Regions from separate parts of the Enterobacter sp. 4974935 genome, predicted to be linked through region 1. Evidence: predicted binding sites of a transcription regulator. Region 1 holds the regulator's gene; each other region holds the start of a gene.

What was found. Region 1 encodes PhoB, which activates phosphate uptake and scavenging genes when phosphate is short. Its sites were predicted from a motif close to CTGTCATAAAACTGNCNNAT; they were not measured.
Region 2: the regulator PhoB is predicted to act here: its motif matches at 4,306-4,325, upstream of uvrB (excinuclease ABC subunit UvrB).
Region 3: the regulator PhoB is predicted to act here: its motif matches at 2,784-2,803, upstream of AC4OVS_RS16750 (PhoX family protein).

The regions. Positions count from the first base shown of each region.
Region 1 is NZ_JBZWGT010000003.1:3,382,497-3,388,073, forward strand. It holds gene phoR (phosphate regulon sensor histidine kinase PhoR) at 1-1,220, opposite strand, end outside; gene phoB (phosphate response regulator transcription factor PhoB) at 1,242-1,931, opposite strand; gene sbcD (exonuclease subunit SbcD) at 2,119-3,324, shown strand; gene sbcC (exonuclease subunit SbcC) at 3,321-5,577, shown strand, end outside.
Region 2 is NZ_JBZWGT010000003.1:2,973,099-2,978,675, forward strand. It holds gene moaA (GTP 3',8-cyclase MoaA) at 1-286, opposite strand, end outside; molybdenum cofactor riboswitch at 274-407, opposite strand; gene yvcK (uridine diphosphate-N-acetylglucosamine-binding protein YvcK) at 634-1,542, shown strand; gene uvrB (excinuclease ABC subunit UvrB) at 2,059-4,074, opposite strand; gene AC4OVS_RS15555 (ABC transporter ATP-binding protein) at 4,823-5,545, shown strand; gene bioD (dethiobiotin synthase) at 5,508-5,577, opposite strand, start outside.
Region 3 is NZ_JBZWGT010000003.1:3,224,848-3,230,424, reverse strand. It holds gene yahO (DUF1471 family periplasmic protein YahO) at 75-350, shown strand; gene AC4OVS_RS16755 (TonB-dependent receptor) at 550-2,733, shown strand; gene AC4OVS_RS16750 (PhoX family protein) at 2,861-4,834, shown strand; gene pheP (phenylalanine transporter) at 4,937-5,577, shown strand, end outside.

The DNA.
Region 1 (5,577 bases):
ATATTGAGCCGGCTTTCGTGGTGGCTGACGGCATGCTTCACAATTGCCAGCCCCAGTCCGCTCCCGCCGGTCTGCCGCGAGCGCGCCTTATCCACCCGGTAGAACCGTTCGGTGAGACGCGGGAGGTGTTCAGGCCCAATCCCCGGCCCGTTGTCCTCGACGCTAAACTCAGCCCCTGCCGGAGTATGCTGCCACCGCACCGCGATATGCGTCCCTGTCGGGGTATGATTCACGGCGTTATAGACCAGGTTTGAGATAGCGCTTCGCAGCTCATCTTCACTGCCGAGCACTTTCAGCGTGTTATCAACATCAAAACTCAGGGTGTGTTGATTATGGCTCAGCGTTTGGGCTTCGCGCTCCACCACTCGCAGCATCATCGGCACATCAATGATGTCGTTTAGCGCCAGCGACGGGGCAGCCTCAATTTTTGAAAGCGTTAGTAGCTGTTTGACCAGCCCTTCCATGCGGAACGTCTGTTCCCGCATGGTATGCAGCGCTTTCTCACGCGGCGCCCCCTCAAGCGTTTGCTCCTGCATCATCTCCAGATAGCCCTGAAGCACCGTCAACGGCGTACGCAGCTCGTGGCTGACGTTGGCAAAGAAGTTACGTCTCGCGCCCTCAAGCTGATGCATCTGGGTGACATCCCGCGCCACCATCAGCCACTGCCGATCGCTGTAGGGCATCACGCGAATTTCAAGATGGCGACCGTTATTGAGCTTCAGATTGTGCGGACGACTAAAATCACGCGTTTTCAGATACAGCGTGAACTCGGGATAGCGCAGAAGGTTGAGGATGTTCTGACCGTTATCATCCGGCCAGCGCAGGCCCAACAGCTGCTGTGCGAGGCCATTGCACCAGAAGATGGTCCCTTCTTCCGTCGTCAGGATCACTGCGTCCGGCAGCGACTCCGCGCCGCTGCGAAAGCGTTTTATCAGGCTTCCCAGCTCACGACGGCGCTTTTTATTACGCATCTGCATCTGGTGCAGGCCGTAGAGTAGCGGTTCCCAGCTCCCGCTTCCCGGCGGGGGTGTCATACTTCTGTCGACCCACAGCCACCAGGAAAGACGCAGTAAATTCCAGAAATGCCAGACGAGCAACCCCGTCACGGCCACCAGTAAAAACCACGGCAGATAGCCAAAAATAGCCCCCAGAATGAGGGCCGGAATACAGCATAAGATCAGTTCAAAGACGAGCCTTTTCCATGACAGACGTTCCAGCACGCGTCACACTCCTGTCATTGTTCAGAAACGGGTCGAGAAGCGATAACCCGTGCCGCGGACCGTCTGTACCATGCGATCGTGGCCGCTCAGTTCCAGTGCTTTACGCAGGCGGCGAATATGGACGTCAACCGTTCGGTCTTCGACATAGACGTTAGTTCCCCAGACGTTATTCAGCAACTGTTCGCGGCTGTAAACGCGCTCCGGGTGTGTCATAAAGAAGTGCAGGAGTTTAAATTCGGTGGGGCCCATATCGAGGGGATTTTCACCGGTCATGACCCGGTGTGAGGTAGGATCCAGGCTCAGGCCCTGCATCTCAATCACCTCTTCCACCGCCATCGGTGAAATACGGCGCATCACGGCTTTGATACGCGCCACCAGCTCTTTTGGAGAGAACGGTTTGGTGATGTAATCGTCCGCGCCGGTTTCCAGACCGCGCACGCGATCCTCTTCCTCACCGCGCGCCGTCAGCATCACCACCGGGATATCGCGGGTCATCGCCTCGCGTTTGATATGCTTGATAAACTGCAATCCGGAACCGCCAGGCAGCATCCAGTCCAGCAGGATCAGATCGGGCCAGGGTTCATTCAGCTGGTTCACCGCGCTGTCATAATCTTCCGCTTCAACCGGCTGGAAGCCATTTTGTTCAAGCACGAAGCACACCATTTCACGGATCGGAGCTTCATCTTCTACGACCAGAATACGTCTCGCCATACTTTGCCCTGTCTTATCGTATTTAAGTTACAAGTCTGTAATGCGGCGTCATTATGCGTCAGATTTATGACAGATTTATGAAAAACATTACCACGATAAATAGCAAACTGTTGTTTTATTACAGCGGTTATTTTCCGTTCCCCGAACGTTTATAATCCTGCTTTCTTATTATTGCCACGGATCTCTTATGCGCATACTTCACACCTCAGACTGGCACCTGGGTCAAAATTTTTACAGCAAAAGCCGCGCCGCGGAACATGAAGCGTTCCTGAACTGGCTGCTGGAGACGGCTCAGGCTCACGAGGTGGACGCAATTATTGTGGCGGGCGACATTTTTGATACCGGATCGCCGCCGAGCTATGCGCGTGAGCTGTACAACCGTTTTGTGGTCAACCTCCAGCAAACCGGTTGTCACCTGGTGATTGTCGCCGGAAACCATGACTCGGTGGCGACGCTGAATGAATCCCGCGATATTCTGGCGTTCCTCAATACCACCGTGGTGGCCAGCGCCGGACACGCGCCGCAGATCCTGAAAAAACGTGATGGCACGCCGGGCGCGGTGCTATGCCCAATTCCGTTTTTACGCCCGCGCGATATCGTGCAAAGCCAGGCAGGCCTGTCCGGGAGCGAAAAACAGCAGCATCTGTTGCAGGCCATCACCCGCTATTATCACCAGCAGCATACGGAAGCCTGCGCCCTGCGCGGCGAACAGGCCATTCCGATCGTTGCCACCGGGCACCTCACCACCGTCGGGGCCAGTAAGAGTGATGCGGTGCGCGAGATTTATATCGGTACGCTGGACGCGTTTCCAGCGCAAAACTTTCCTCCCGCCGACTACATTGCCCTCGGGCATATTCACCGGGCCCAGATCGTCGGCGGCTGCGAGCATATTCGCTACTGCGGCTCGCCCATTTCCCTCAGTTTTGACGAAACGGGCAAAGCCAAATCCGTGCATCTGGTGAGCTTCACCGAAGGCAAACTTAGCGCCGTTGAGACGCTTGAGGTGCCGGTCACCCAGCCGCTGGCAGTGCTGAAAGGCGATCTGGCCGCCATTACCGCTCAGCTTGAGCAGTGGCGCGGCGCAGTGCTTAATCCCCCCGTCTGGCTCGATATCGAAATCACCACCGATGACTACCTGTACGATATGCAGCGTAAAATTCAGACGCTGACGGAAGACCTTCCCGTGGAGGTGCTGCTGGTACGTCGCAGCCGCGAGCAGCGCGAGAAAATTCTGCTGAACGCCCAGCGTGAAACGCTTAGCGAACTTCGGGTTGAAGAGGTGTTCGCGCGGCGGCTTGCGCATGAAGAAGTGGACGAGGCCAGGCGCACCAGGCTTAACGAGCTGTTTGCCCATACCTTGCATTCCCTCAATGACGAGGACGAAAACGCATGAAAATTCTGAGCCTGCGTCTGAAAAATCTGAATTCGCTAAAGGGTGAGTGGAAAATCGATTTCACCGCGGAGCCTTTCGCCAGCAATGGGCTGTTTGCCATCACCGGCGCAACCGGCGCGGGTAAAACCACGCTGCTGGATGCCATCTGCCTGGCGCTTTACCACGAAACACCGCGTCTTAATAAGGTCTCTCAGGCACAAAACGACCTGATGACGCGCGATACCGCCGAATGCCTGGCTGAAGTGGAATTTGAGGTCAAAGGCGTTGCTTATCGCGCTTTCTGGAGCCAGAACCGCGCCCGCAACCAGCCAGACGGGAACTTACAGGCACCGCGCGTTGAGCTGGCCCGCTGCGAAGACGGCAAAATTCTGGCCGATAAAGTCACGGATAAGCTGGAACAAACCGCCGCACTCACCGGGCTGGACTATGGTCGCTTTACCCGCTCGATGTTGCTCTCTCAGGGGCAGTTTGCCGCCTTCCTGAATGCTAAACCGAGCGATCGGGCAGAGCTGCTGGAGGAACTGACCGGCACGGAAATTTACGGCCAGATTTCCGCCATGGTTTTTGAAAAACACAAAGCGGCACGCAACGCGCTGGAGATGTGCGAAGCGCAGGCCGCAGGCGTTGTGCTGCTGAGCGAGGAACAGCAGCAGCACTTGCAGCAAAGTTTGCAGGCACTTACTGACGAAGAAAAAATCCTGCTGGCACAGCAGCAGAGCCAACAGAAAGATTTTCAGTGGCTTACGCGTAACGACGAGCTGATACGTGAGCAGCAGCGCGTAGCCGCTTCGCAGCAGCAGGCGCAACAGGCTCTGACGGACGCCGCGCCGCAACTGGCGAAGCTCCAGCTGGCACAGCCCGCCGCCCAGCTACGTCCGCTGTGGGAGTATCAGCAGGAGCAGACCACCCGCCTGGCGCAGACAACAGCGCGAATTGTTGAAGTAAATACTCGCTTACTCGACAGAGCGGCGCAGCGCTCGCGTATTCGCAACGGTGCGCTGCACAACCGTGAACAGTTGCGGACAGAACACACGGTACTGACGCAGTGGCTAACCGAACACGATCGTTTCCGTCAGTGGGGGCAGGAAATTGCCGGCTGGCGGGCGCATTTTACGCAACTGAGTCGCGATAAAAATCAGCTTGTGGCCCAGTCAGCGCGTATGGCTGAGCTTCGTCAGAAACTGGCTGAGATGCCGGAGAGTACGCTGACGCTGACGGCTGAGGATCTCGCGACGGCAATGGAGCAACAGGCACAATCGCGGGCGCTCCGCCAGCGCCTGACTGCGCTTCACGCTCGCTATCAGCCGCTGCAAAAACGGCTGCGCCATAATGCGGAAAGCGTGCAAAAAGCGCAGGCTGAGCAGGCTAAGCTCAATGAAACGCTGATCCTGCGGCGTCAGCAGTTCAAAGAGAAAAATCAGCACTATGCCGACCTGAAAGCGCTCTGTGAGCGTGAGGCAACAATCAAGGATCTTGAGAACTATCGTGCACTGCTCGAAGCGGGTAAACCTTGCCCGCTCTGCGGTTCAAGCGAACACCCGGCAGTTGTGCAGTATCAGGCGCTTGAACTGACCGACAATCAGCGCCGCCGCGACGCGCTGGAGAAAGAGGTTGCCGCGCTAAAAGAGGAAGGATTGCTGGTGCTCGGGCAGGTGAATGCGCTCACCCAACAGATCCAGCGCGAGACAGAGGAAGTACAGGCCCTCTCTCAGGAAGAGCAAGCACTCACTAAAGAGTGGCTGGAGGTCTGCACCTCCCTGAACATAGCGCTGAATATTCAGGATGATATTGCCCCCTGGATGAGCGAACAGGAGCAGTATGAACGCCAGCTGTATCAGCTTAGCCAGCGTCTGACGCTGCAAAACCAGCTCAATGAACAGGAAGATCAGGCGCGCCAGTACCAGCAGCAGCTGACGGCGACGCGTCAGGCGCTGGCAGCCTCGCTAGAGTCGCTGTCGCTTAGCGTGCCCGATGAAGGGGCCGAAAGCGCCTGGCTGAGCGCACGCGAAGCTGAATATACCCGCTGGCAGGAAAAACAGGCCCAGCACGGTACGATTCAGGAACGTATTAACGCCCTGATGCCCATCCTGGAGACGCTGCCGGATTCTGATGACGCAGAAGCCGACGCGGTTATCCCTGAGAACTGGCGCGGCATCCATGACGAATGCGTGTCGCTACAAAGCCAGCTCGCCACCCTACAGCAGCAGGAGACGCTTGAGCGTGAACGGCTTCAGCAGTCGCAGGCTCAGTTCA
Region 2 (5,577 bases), 410 kb from region 1:
TCTGGCGGATACGTTCGTTTTCACGCACGGCGGCAATGATGTCAGGGAAATCACGGCGCAGGGAGGGCTCTCCCCCGGTAAGACGCACTTTTTCCGTACCGAGTTCAGAGAACGCGCGCGTGACGCGGCGTACTTCATCCACGGAGAGAAAGCCGTTGTTGGTGACGCTGCCCGGCTTGTAGCCATCGGGCAGGCAGTAGGTGCAACGGAAGTTACACACGTCGGTAATCGACAAACGTAAGTAGAAAAACTTACGCGCGAAAGCATCAGTAAGTTGTGAAGCCATGTACACCTTTCCAGATCGGGAGGCACAGTCATTTCTTTCTGTACCCTGGTGGCAAATCCGCCACGGCCAGGGCGCCATATCTCTCGACACAGGCGCCAGGGCTAGAGTGTATGTTTTCAGTTTTGAAAACGTGGTTATGGCGATAGTAGCGTGGAAATCGCCACTTCGCCATTGTCGCTTTTCGCTATATAAATTTATACATAACGATGTTATCGTGCATTTTCACTACAGAATACGCAAAAACAGCGCTTTCGCATTGATATACGTCATTATGGTTTGTGAGAGGCATCGTCTTTTAGGAGTAGTTGCGTTACTGTGACGCAAGCTTAACAGGATAAGGAATAGGTATGCGCAATCGCACTTTTGCGGATCTGGACCGCGTGGTCGCTCTTGGAGGAGGTCACGGTCTGGGACGGGTTATGTCGTCGTTATCGTCACTGGGCTCACGCCTGACGGGCATCGTGACAACAACGGACAACGGCGGCTCAACCGGGCGGATCCGACGTGCTGAAGGCGGGATAGCCTGGGGTGATATGCGCAACTGCCTCAACCAGCTCATCACTGAGCCAAGCGTGGCCTCGGCGATGTTTGAGTACCGTTTTGGGGGAAATGGCGAACTTTCAGGCCATAACCTTGGAAATCTGATGTTAAAGGCGCTGGATCACCTGAGCGTGCGCCCTCTGGAAGCGATCAATTTAATTCGTAACCTGCTAAAAGTGGATGCGTTCCTGATCCCGATGTCCGAACAGCCGGTAGATTTGATGGCGATCGATGCTGACGATCACGAAGTGTATGGTGAAGTGAATATCGACCAGCTTCTCCTTCCGCCAAAAGAGCTGATGACCTACCCCAGCGTACCCGCAACGCGTGAAGCGGTTGAAGCGATTGGCGAGGCCGATCTGATCCTGATTGGGCCGGGGAGTTTTTATACCAGCCTGATGCCGATCCTGCTGGTGAAAGAGCTGGCGCAGGCGCTGCGCAGAACGCCTGCGCCCATGGTCTATATCGGTAATTTAGGCCGCGAACTCAGTCCGGCGGCGGCAAGCCTGTCGCTGGCGGATAAGCTGGACCTGATGGAACAGTATGTTGGTAAGAAAATTATCGATGGTGTCGTGGTCGGGCCAAAAGTAGATGTGTCGGGGATTGGCGATCGCGTGGTGGTGCAGGAGCCGCTGGAAGCCAGCGATATTAAATATCGCCACGACCGCCATCTGCTGCGCGAGGCGCTGGAGAAGGCGATTCAGGCATTAGGTTAGGTTCGTTTTGTGCGGCCTGATGCCCTCGCCCCGGCCCTCTCCCACAGGGCTGAGGGTTCCCCACAAATTAATGCGAGCACTGAGCAATCCCCTCGCCCCTCCGGGGAGAGGGTTAGGGTGAGGGGAATATACGGCGGTGGTGGTCATTCCGTTCACTTTATGTTCCTTGCTACTCTGTAGCGACATGAGCGGTGAACGTGCCAGGGTGGCTCAGTCGCCACCACCCTGGCGACCCGGGCTCCCGGCGGTAAATCGCCGCTTCGCGGTGCCCTCGGCTTATTCCTTCCGGCTTATCGGGTACGGGCGGAGGCAACGTCCCTGTAAAGCCGCCCTCTCGGCGCATCCCTGCGCCTCGCCCCGGCCGGAAGGCAAACGCCTCAGCGATTTACAGCCGGACCAGGGCATCGCTGACAGCCCTCAGTCATTTAGAAAGCAACTTTATTGCTTCTGCATAAAAAAATTACTGGGGATCCCTCAGCCCACAGGGAGAGGGAGAAAACCCCACCGGGCAAAAAACTACGATGCCGCAATAAACAGATCCCGCAGCTGATGAAGCTGATCGCGGATTTGCGCAGCCTCTTCGAACTCCAGATTCTGCGCGTGCTGCATCATCTGCCCTTCCAGCTCGTGGATCTTTTGCTGCAACGCTTTCGGGGTCAGCGCGACGGTATCCTCTTCCACCACTGAACGGGCCTTGCCGCGCCCTTTCGCTTTGGTCTTCGCAATGTTCTGACCCAGCGCCAGGATATCCACCACTTTCTTGTTCAGCCCCTGCGGCGTGATGCCGTGCTCTTCGTTATAGCGCTGCTGCTTCTCGCGACGACGTTCCGTTTCGCCAATCGCTTTGGCCATCGACGGGGTGATTTTATCCCCGTACAGAATCGCCTTCCCGTTGACGTTACGCGCGGCGCGGCCAATGGTCTGGATCAGCGAGCGCTCGGAACGCAGGAAGCCCTCTTTGTCCGCGTCCAGAATCGCCACCAGCGACACTTCCGGCATATCCAGACCTTCCCGCAGAAGGTTGATACCCACCAGCACGTCGAACTCGCCCAGGCGCAGGTCGCGGATGATCTCCATACGCTCCACGGTATCAATATCCGAGTGCAGATACCGCACCTTCTCGCCGTGTTCTTCCAGATACTCCGTCAAATCCTCCGCCATACGTTTGGTGAGCGTGGTCACCAGTACACGCTCGTTGATGGCGGAACGGGCACGTATTTCCGAGAGCAGATCGTCCACCTGCGTCGCCACCGGACGCACCTCGATAATCGGATCCAGCAGCCCGGTCGGACGCACAACCTGGTCCACCACGTCATCACCGGATTTCTCCAGCTCGTAGTTGCCCGGCGTCGCCGATACGTAGATGGTCTGCGGAGCAAGCGCCTCAAATTCTTCAAACTTCATCGGACGGTTGTCCAGCGCTGACGGCAGCCGGAATCCGTACTCCACCAACGTCTCTTTACGCGCGCGGTCACCGCGGTACATCCCGCCGATCTGGGGGATCGTAACGTGGGATTCGTCGATCACCAGCAGGCCGTCCGCCGGAAGGTAGTCAAACAGCGTCGGCGGCGCTTCGCCCGGCCCGCGTCCGGAGAGGTAGCGCGAGTAGTTTTCGATGCCGGAGCAGTAGCCCAGCTCGTTCATCATCTCCAGATCGAACTGGGTACGCTGGCTCAGGCGCTGCTCTTCCAGCAGCTTGTTGTTCGCCAGCAGCACCTTGCGGCGGTCTGCCAGCTCAATTTTAATCTCTTCCATCGCCTGTACGATACGCTCGCGTGGCGTCACGTAGTGCGTTTTTGGGTAGATGGTGAAGCGCTGGATCACCGACTCCACATGACCGGTCAGCGGGTCGAACAGCGACAGGCGTTCAACCTCTTCATCGAACAGCTCTACGCGCAGCGCCATGTCGTCCGATTCCGCCGGGAAGATATCAATCACCTCACCACGTACGCGGAAGGTCCCGCGCTGGAACGCCTGATCGTTACGGGTGTACTGCAGCTCCGCCAGACGGCGCAAAATTGCACGCTGATCGATGATCATCCCCTGCGTCAGGTGCAGCATCATCTTGAGATAGAGATCCGGATCGCCCAGGCCGTAGATCGCCGACACCGAGGCCACCACCACCACATCACGACGCTCCAGCAGCGCCTTGGTCGCCGACAAACGCATCTGCTCGATATGTTCGTTCACCGAGGCATCTTTCTCGATAAACGTGTCGGAGCTGGGAACGTAGGCTTCCGGCTGGTAGTAGTCGTAGTAGGAGACGAAATACTCCACCGCGTTTTCCGGAAAGAACTCTTTCATCTCACCATACAGCTGCGCCGCCAGCGTTTTGTTCGGCGCAAGAACCATCGTAGGACGCTGGAGATCGGCAATGACGTTGGCAATAGTGAAGGTTTTACCCGAACCGGTTACCCCCAGCAGGGTCTGGTGCGCCAGCCCGTCTTCCAGCCCCTCTTCCAGGCGACGAATGGCCTCGGGCTGATCCCCGGAAGGACGGAAAGCAGAATTCAATTTGAACGGTTTACTCATGGGCGACGACCTGATGACAGAATAAGCGGCAGGTGAGTAATTTTACTCGTTGTGGCCAGGATTGCCAGTAAAAAACACTGGATGGAAAACCAGTAGCGTGTCAGGATATTTAGCGTAGCGCAGAGAGGATTAGTGCGTTCGCGAGCTAAATTTCAACTGTGACAATATAAAACACCAGCCTCAGGGGGTTATCCCCAGAACTATTACTTTTTTAACATTTGTCAAGGGCGGTTATGAAAGTTTTATGGCAACAGGTGTCGCTGGCGCTGAGGGAATTGCTTTTATCTAATTCGTTAAAAAATATAGACTATTTCCTAAAGCCGCGTTTCGCATCAATTTGGGCGTAACCCGCGTATTCTCTCGCTTATCGCGTGTTTTCTAACTCTAATGCACAAGGTTATCCACAGGAATAGTGGATAACTGCCTCCAGCCCGTACAGCATGCACTCCAGCAAATTCCCGGTTTTTCCCACGAAGCGGCAGTAAAAAATTTTTATCACTCTTTTTTGCCTGGAAAACGTTCATTTTTTCATAAGTAACCGGCGAGATCTTAATCACAATTCCGTCATTTTCCCTGCACCACGATTCGACACGCACGGCACCGGGAGCGTGCAATTCGAACAAACGTTAAGCTTTTAGCAGTGGGTTATTCCTAAAAATGGCTCTTTTTTAATCATTATTTTGTTTCTGGCAGGCGTTTTGCAGATATCAGCCTGAGCATTACCCCACACATTTTTAAGGAGAGAAAGATGTTGAGTCTGCGTGCTGTAAATCAGTTTTACGGAAGCCAACATACGCTATGGAACGTGAATATCGATTTCCCGCAAGGCATCTGTACGGGCATTGTTGGCCTGCCTGGCATGGGTAAATCCACGCTCATGAACTGCATTACCGGAAAGGTGCCCGTTGAGAGCGGCACCATCATATGGCATGAGGCTGGCGCGCCGCCGCGTAATTTGCTCAGCCCTGCGTCAGCATTCACGGCGCCGCCAACGATAGGCTACGTCCCGCAGGATCGGCGGATATTTTCCCAGCTGACCGTCGATGAAAATCTGCATATCGCTATGCGGGCGACGGGGAAATCCGACCCGACATCAAAAAATGACGTGTACGCCCTGTTTCCGGAACTCTATCCGCTGCGACAAATGCGTGCCTCTGCGCTGTCCCCCGACGACCAGTATCAGCTGGCCCTCGCCAGTGCGCTGGTTAATCGCCCGCGCGTGTTGATTCTGGATGAGCCCATGTATGGCGCAGGGCAAGGCTTCGCCCGCAGGCTGGGTCAACTGCTGGTACGGTTGAATCGGGAGCTGGGAATGACGGTGCTGTTAGCGGAGCAACAGCTGTCGTTCATCCGCCGGGTCGCGGATCGCTTCTGCATGCTTTATCGCGGGCGTAACGTGGCACAGGGCCACGTTAACGAGCTGGATGACGACCTTATTGCGCACTGGATGGCGCGGGACATAAGGCGCTGAGGTCAAGATAGCGTCCGGTTTCCGCCTGCTCT
Region 3 (5,577 bases), 160 kb from region 1:
ACCATGCTCATTACACCTCACCGTTTCGCGTGGGGGCTTTTCGTAGTTGCTCATTAATCTTAAGGAAAAAGTTTATGAAAAAAACGACTGCTATTTTGTTGGGCACCGCGTTTCTGTTTACCACCAACGCCTTTGCGGCTGAAATGATGACAAAAAACGAATTCGAAAAAGTTGAGTCTCAGTACGAAAAAATCGGTACCGTGAGCACGGCTAACGAAGTCTCTGTCGACGATGCGAAAAAAGAGCTGGTCGAAAAGGCCGATAAAGAAGGTGCTGATGTGCTGGTGCTGACTTCCGGTAATACAAACAACAAAATTCACGGCACCGCCGATATTTACAAGAAAAAATAACGCTTTAGCAACCACCCCTGTCTGGGGTGGTTGTGCTCCGTACTTCTCCCCCACATCGTTTTTAGCCTCTTCTCGCGCAGTGCTCCTCGTTGACGCTTGATTACGTATATATAATGCGTATAGTTCTCATTTGCATTTCATTTGATAAATACTAAGGCCCGACAACGGGCCATTTTTGCGCGCACGTTAAGAGCTCATTATGAACAACACCACAATGCACAAAACGCTGCTGGCGATTGCCATCGGCGCGGTTACACACTCCGCCTTTGCGGCGGAAGAGAAAAAAGAGGACACCATCGTGGTCCAGTCCACGGCGGGGAGTGATTTCAAACCCGGCGGTGACCAGCTGCTTCCGGCCTTCCTCGACGGCCAGGTGGCTAACGGCGGACGTATGGGGATGCTCGGGCAGCAGAACGCCATGGACGTGCCGTTCAACATCATTAGCTACACCTCGAAGCTGGTGGAAGATCAGCAGGCGAAAACCATTGCTGACGTGGTCGCTAACGACGCGGGCGTGCAGTTCGTTCAGGGGTACGGCAACAGCGCGGAAACCTTCCGTATCCGCGGCCTGAAGTTTGACGGCGACGATATGACCTTTGGCGGATTGTCTGGCGTACTGCCGCGTCAGGTGGTGGATGCCCAGATGGTTGACCGCATCGAGATCTTCAAAGGGGCCAACTCCCTGATGAACGGCGCGGCCAGCTCGGGCGTGGGCGGGATGATCAACCTTGAGCCAAAACACGCGGGCGACATCCCGCAGGCGAAAGTGGGCGTCGACTACACCTCGGATTCCCAGATTGGCACCACGCTGGATGCGGGGCGTCGCTTTGGCGATAACGACCAGTTCGGCGCGCGGGTGAACCTTGTGCATCGTGAAGGCGAAACCGGCGTGCCGAACGACCGCCGCCGCACCACGCTGCTCTCCACCGGTCTGGATTACAAAGGTGACCGTTTCCGCACCTCGCTGGACCTGGGCTATCAGAAAAAAACCTTCCACGGCAGCCCGACCAGCGTCAACATCTCGGCGGTGGACTTCGTGCCTGAACCACCGAAGAACGATCGCAACTTCTCGCAGAAGTGGGCCTACAGCGATATCGAAAACGAATTCGGCATGTGGCGCAGCGAGTACGACATTACCGATAGCTGGACGGCCTATACCGGCCTCGGCGCACAGCACGCGCACGAAGAGGGGATCTACAGCGCGCCGAAGCTGATGGATAAAAGCGGTAATGCGACGGTCAGCCGCCTTGATACCAACCGCATCAGCGATTCCGTCAGCGGCATGGCGGGCATTCGCGGTAACTTCATGACCGGCTTCGTCTCGCACAAGGTGAATGTCGGGTATTCGGCGATGACCAAAAACGAAAAAATCGCGTGGAAAATGTCTGCCGCGGCGGATAACCCGACCACCAACATCTACCACAACACTGGCGTTGCTATGCCGGACAGCAGCAACTTCAGCGGCTCAGGCGGCAAATACAGCGATCCGCTGACCAGCGGGCGCACCCGCACGCAGGGCTGGCTGTTGAGCGATACCCTGGGCGTGCTGGACGACAAACTGCTGTTTACCGCAGGCGCACGCCATCAGAAAGTGGTGATTCGCGGGTACAACAAAATTACCGGTGCGGAAAACGACGCGGACGGTTTTGACGGTAGCCGCTGGATGCCAACCTACGGCGTGGTCTATAAGCCGTGGGAGGAAATTTCCCTCTACGCCAACCACACCGAGGCGTTACAGCCCGGTGAAACCGCGCCTCGCTCAGCAAACAACTACGGCCAGAGCACCGGTATCGTGCACTCTAAGCAGAACGAAGTGGGTGTAAAGGCGGACTTTGGCCGCGTGGGCGGCTCCCTGGCACTGTTTGAGATCAAAATGCCGTCGGCTATCCTCGACGACAGCGGCCACTACGGCCTGGACGCTGAACAGCGTAACCGCGGCGTGGAGCTGAACGTTTTCGGCGAGCCAACGCTCGGGATGCGTCTGAACGCCAGCGCCACCTGGCTTCAGGCCGAGCTGACCAAAACTAAAAACGGCGTGAGCCAGGGGAACGACGCGATCGGTATTCCGAGCTTCTACGCCGTGCTGGGGGCAGAATACGATATCAAGCCGATTGAGGGCCTGACGGCGACCGCGCGCGTTAACCACTCCGGCACGCAGTATGCTGACCTGGCGAACACCAAAAAGCTGGACAGCTACACCACGCTGGATCTGGGTATGCGCTATCGCTTCGCGGTGAACCACAATGAAAACCAGATGACCGTGCGCGCAGGCATCGACAACGTGACCAACGAGAACTACTGGTCAAGCGTGGATGATTCCGGTACTTACATCACTCAGGGCGAGCCGCGTACCTTTAAGGTCTCGGTTGGCTACGAGTTCTAAGCGTTCCACCTCGTTATCCGGGGCAGGGACGCCCCAATCCCTTCGTTGTTGTGTTATAAAATTGTAATAAAAGCTTCTTACACTGGTCGCCACATCCTTACCTCTTGGCCAATGACAGGAAGCCGCTATGGGCAGACCCCTCAAATCCGTATTTAAAAAAGAACATCGCGACGATATCAGTAACCGCAGCGCTAACCCGGTATTCTCCGAGGTGGCAGAGGTGTTCCTCTCCCGCCGCCGTTTTCTCCAGATGGGGGCCGTAGCGGGGGCCGCCGTATCATTCCCGTATCTGATCACACCCGAGAATGCGATTGCCGCGGTCTCAAAACCGTCCGCGCTGGCAAAAGCGGTTTCCCTGGGCTTTACCAGCATCGACGTCTCCACGGAAGATACGGTCAGGGTGCCGGAAGGTTATATTGCCCGCCCGTTCTATCGCTGGGGCGATCCGACAGGCATCAAAAACAACATGCCGGCGTTTAAACCGGATGCCAGCAATACCACAGACGAGCAGGCCGTGCAGGCGGGCATGCACCACGACGGCATGGCGTGGTTTAGCCTGCCGCAGGGGGCGCAAAGCCCGGAGCATGGCCTGCTGGCGCTGAACCATGAATACATCGACAACGGAATGCTGTTTACGGACGGTACGGCGAACTGGAGCCTCGACAAAGCCCGCAAGGGGCAGAACGCGATGGGCGTGTCGGTGGTGGAAGTGAAAAAAACGGGCAGCGGCTGGGAGGTGGTGCGTCCGTCTTCGTTCGCCCGCCGTATTACCGTCAATACGCCGATGCAGCTTACCGGCCCGGCGCGGCATCAGGACTTAATGAAAACCGCCGCCGATCCGCAGGGGGAACGCGTTCTGGGCACCATGCAGAACTGCGCCAACGGCCACACGCCGTGGGGGACCTATCTCACCTGCGAGGAGAACTGGTCGGACATATTTGTGAAAAAAGCCGATCTCAACCCGCTGGAAAAACGCTACGGCATTAGCGACAGCGATGAATCATACCGCTGGAACGAGGTGGATGAGCGGTTCAGCGTCGATAAAACCCCTAACGAACCCAACCGTTTCGGCTGGGTCGTGGAAATCGATCCCTACAACCCGACCTCCACCCCGCGCAAGCACACCGCGCTGGGCCGCTTCAAGCATGAGGGGGCAGCCGTCACGCTCGCCGCCGATAATCGCGTGGTGGTTTATATGGGTGACGACCAAAAGTTTGAGTACATCTATAAATTTGTTTCGGATAAAAAATACGATCCCGCGAACCGCGAAGCCAATATGCAGCTGCTGACGTCCGGCACGCTGTACGTCGCCAGGTTCAACGAAAACGGCAGCGGCGACTGGCTGCCGCTTGTCTTCGGGCAAAATGGCCTGGATAAAAGCAACGGTTTTGCAAGCCAGGGCGATCTGCTGATTAAAACCCGTCTGGCGGCCGACGTGGTGGGGGCAACGAAGATGGATCGCCCCGAGTGGATAGCCGTCGATCCGCACGCCAGCGGCAGCGTCTACTGTACGCTCACCAACAACAGCGATCGCGGGAAAGAGGGCAAGGCACCGGTCGATGCTGCTAACCCGCGCGCCAACAACGTGTACGGGCATATTATGCACTGGCTCGAAGAGGGGGCCGATCCTGCCGCCGCACGCTTTAAGTGGGATATTCTGGTCATGGCCGGGCGCACCGACGGCGACGATCCGAAGGCCAAAGGCTCGATGCAGGGCGCGGAATTTGGCAGCCCGGACGGCCTGTCGTTTGACCATCAGGGCGTCCTGTGGATCCAGACCGATGTCTCCTCCAGCACCATCAATAAGAAAGCGTACGAGGGGATGGGCAATAACCAGATGGTGGCTACCATTCCAGGCACCAACGAGTATCGCCGATTCCTGACCGGGCCGCGCGGGTGCGAAATCACCGGCATTGCATTTACGCCAGACAACCGGACGCTGTTTATCAACATTCAGCATCCGGGGGAGGGCGGGGATGATATTACCGACCCGGCCAACCCTCGCGCTGTTTCCAGCTGGCCAGACGCGAGCCCGAACGGGCGTCCGCGATCGTCAACGGTGGTGATAGTCAAAGCAGACGGCGGGATCATCGGGTCGTGACGTTTATCCGCCGGGCGCATGCGCTGGCCCGGCGTTAAGCTTGCTACCACCAGCATGAAGTGTTAAAACGTGCCCCTTCTAAAAAAGAGACAGGGGTAGGGCGTGAAAGACGCGTCATCCGCTTCAGGCCATGGTAGCGCTGAAGCTTCGTCGGATCAGAGTCCGACGCTGCAACGTGGTTTGCAAAATCGACATATTCAGTTAATTGCCCTTGGCGGCGCGATCGGTACCGGGCTGTTTCTCGGCATCGGCCCCGCCATTCAAATGGCTGGCCCGGCGGTTCTGCTGGGTTACGCTCTCGCAGGAATTATCGCCTTCCTGATCATGCGCCAGCTCGGCGAGATGGTTGTTGAAGAGCCGGTGTCCGGCTCCTTCGCGCATTTTGCCTATAAATACTGGGGTCCGTTCGCAGGCTTCCTCTCCGGCTGGAACTACTGGGTGATGTTTGTGCTGGTGGGGATGGCAGAGCTGACCGCCGCAGGCATCTATATGCAGTACTGGCTCCCGGACGTGCCAACGTGGATCTGGGCGGCGGCCTTCTTCATCATCATTAACGCCGTTAACCTTGTGAACGTGCGCCTGTATGGTGAGACCGAGTTCTGGTTTGCGCTGATCAAGGTGCTGGCGATTATCGGCATGATCGGCTTTGGCCTGTGGCTGCTGTTCTCCGGCCACGGCGGCGAGCGTGCATCGATCGACAACCTGTGGCAGCACGGCGGCTTCCTGGCGACCGGCTGGAAAGG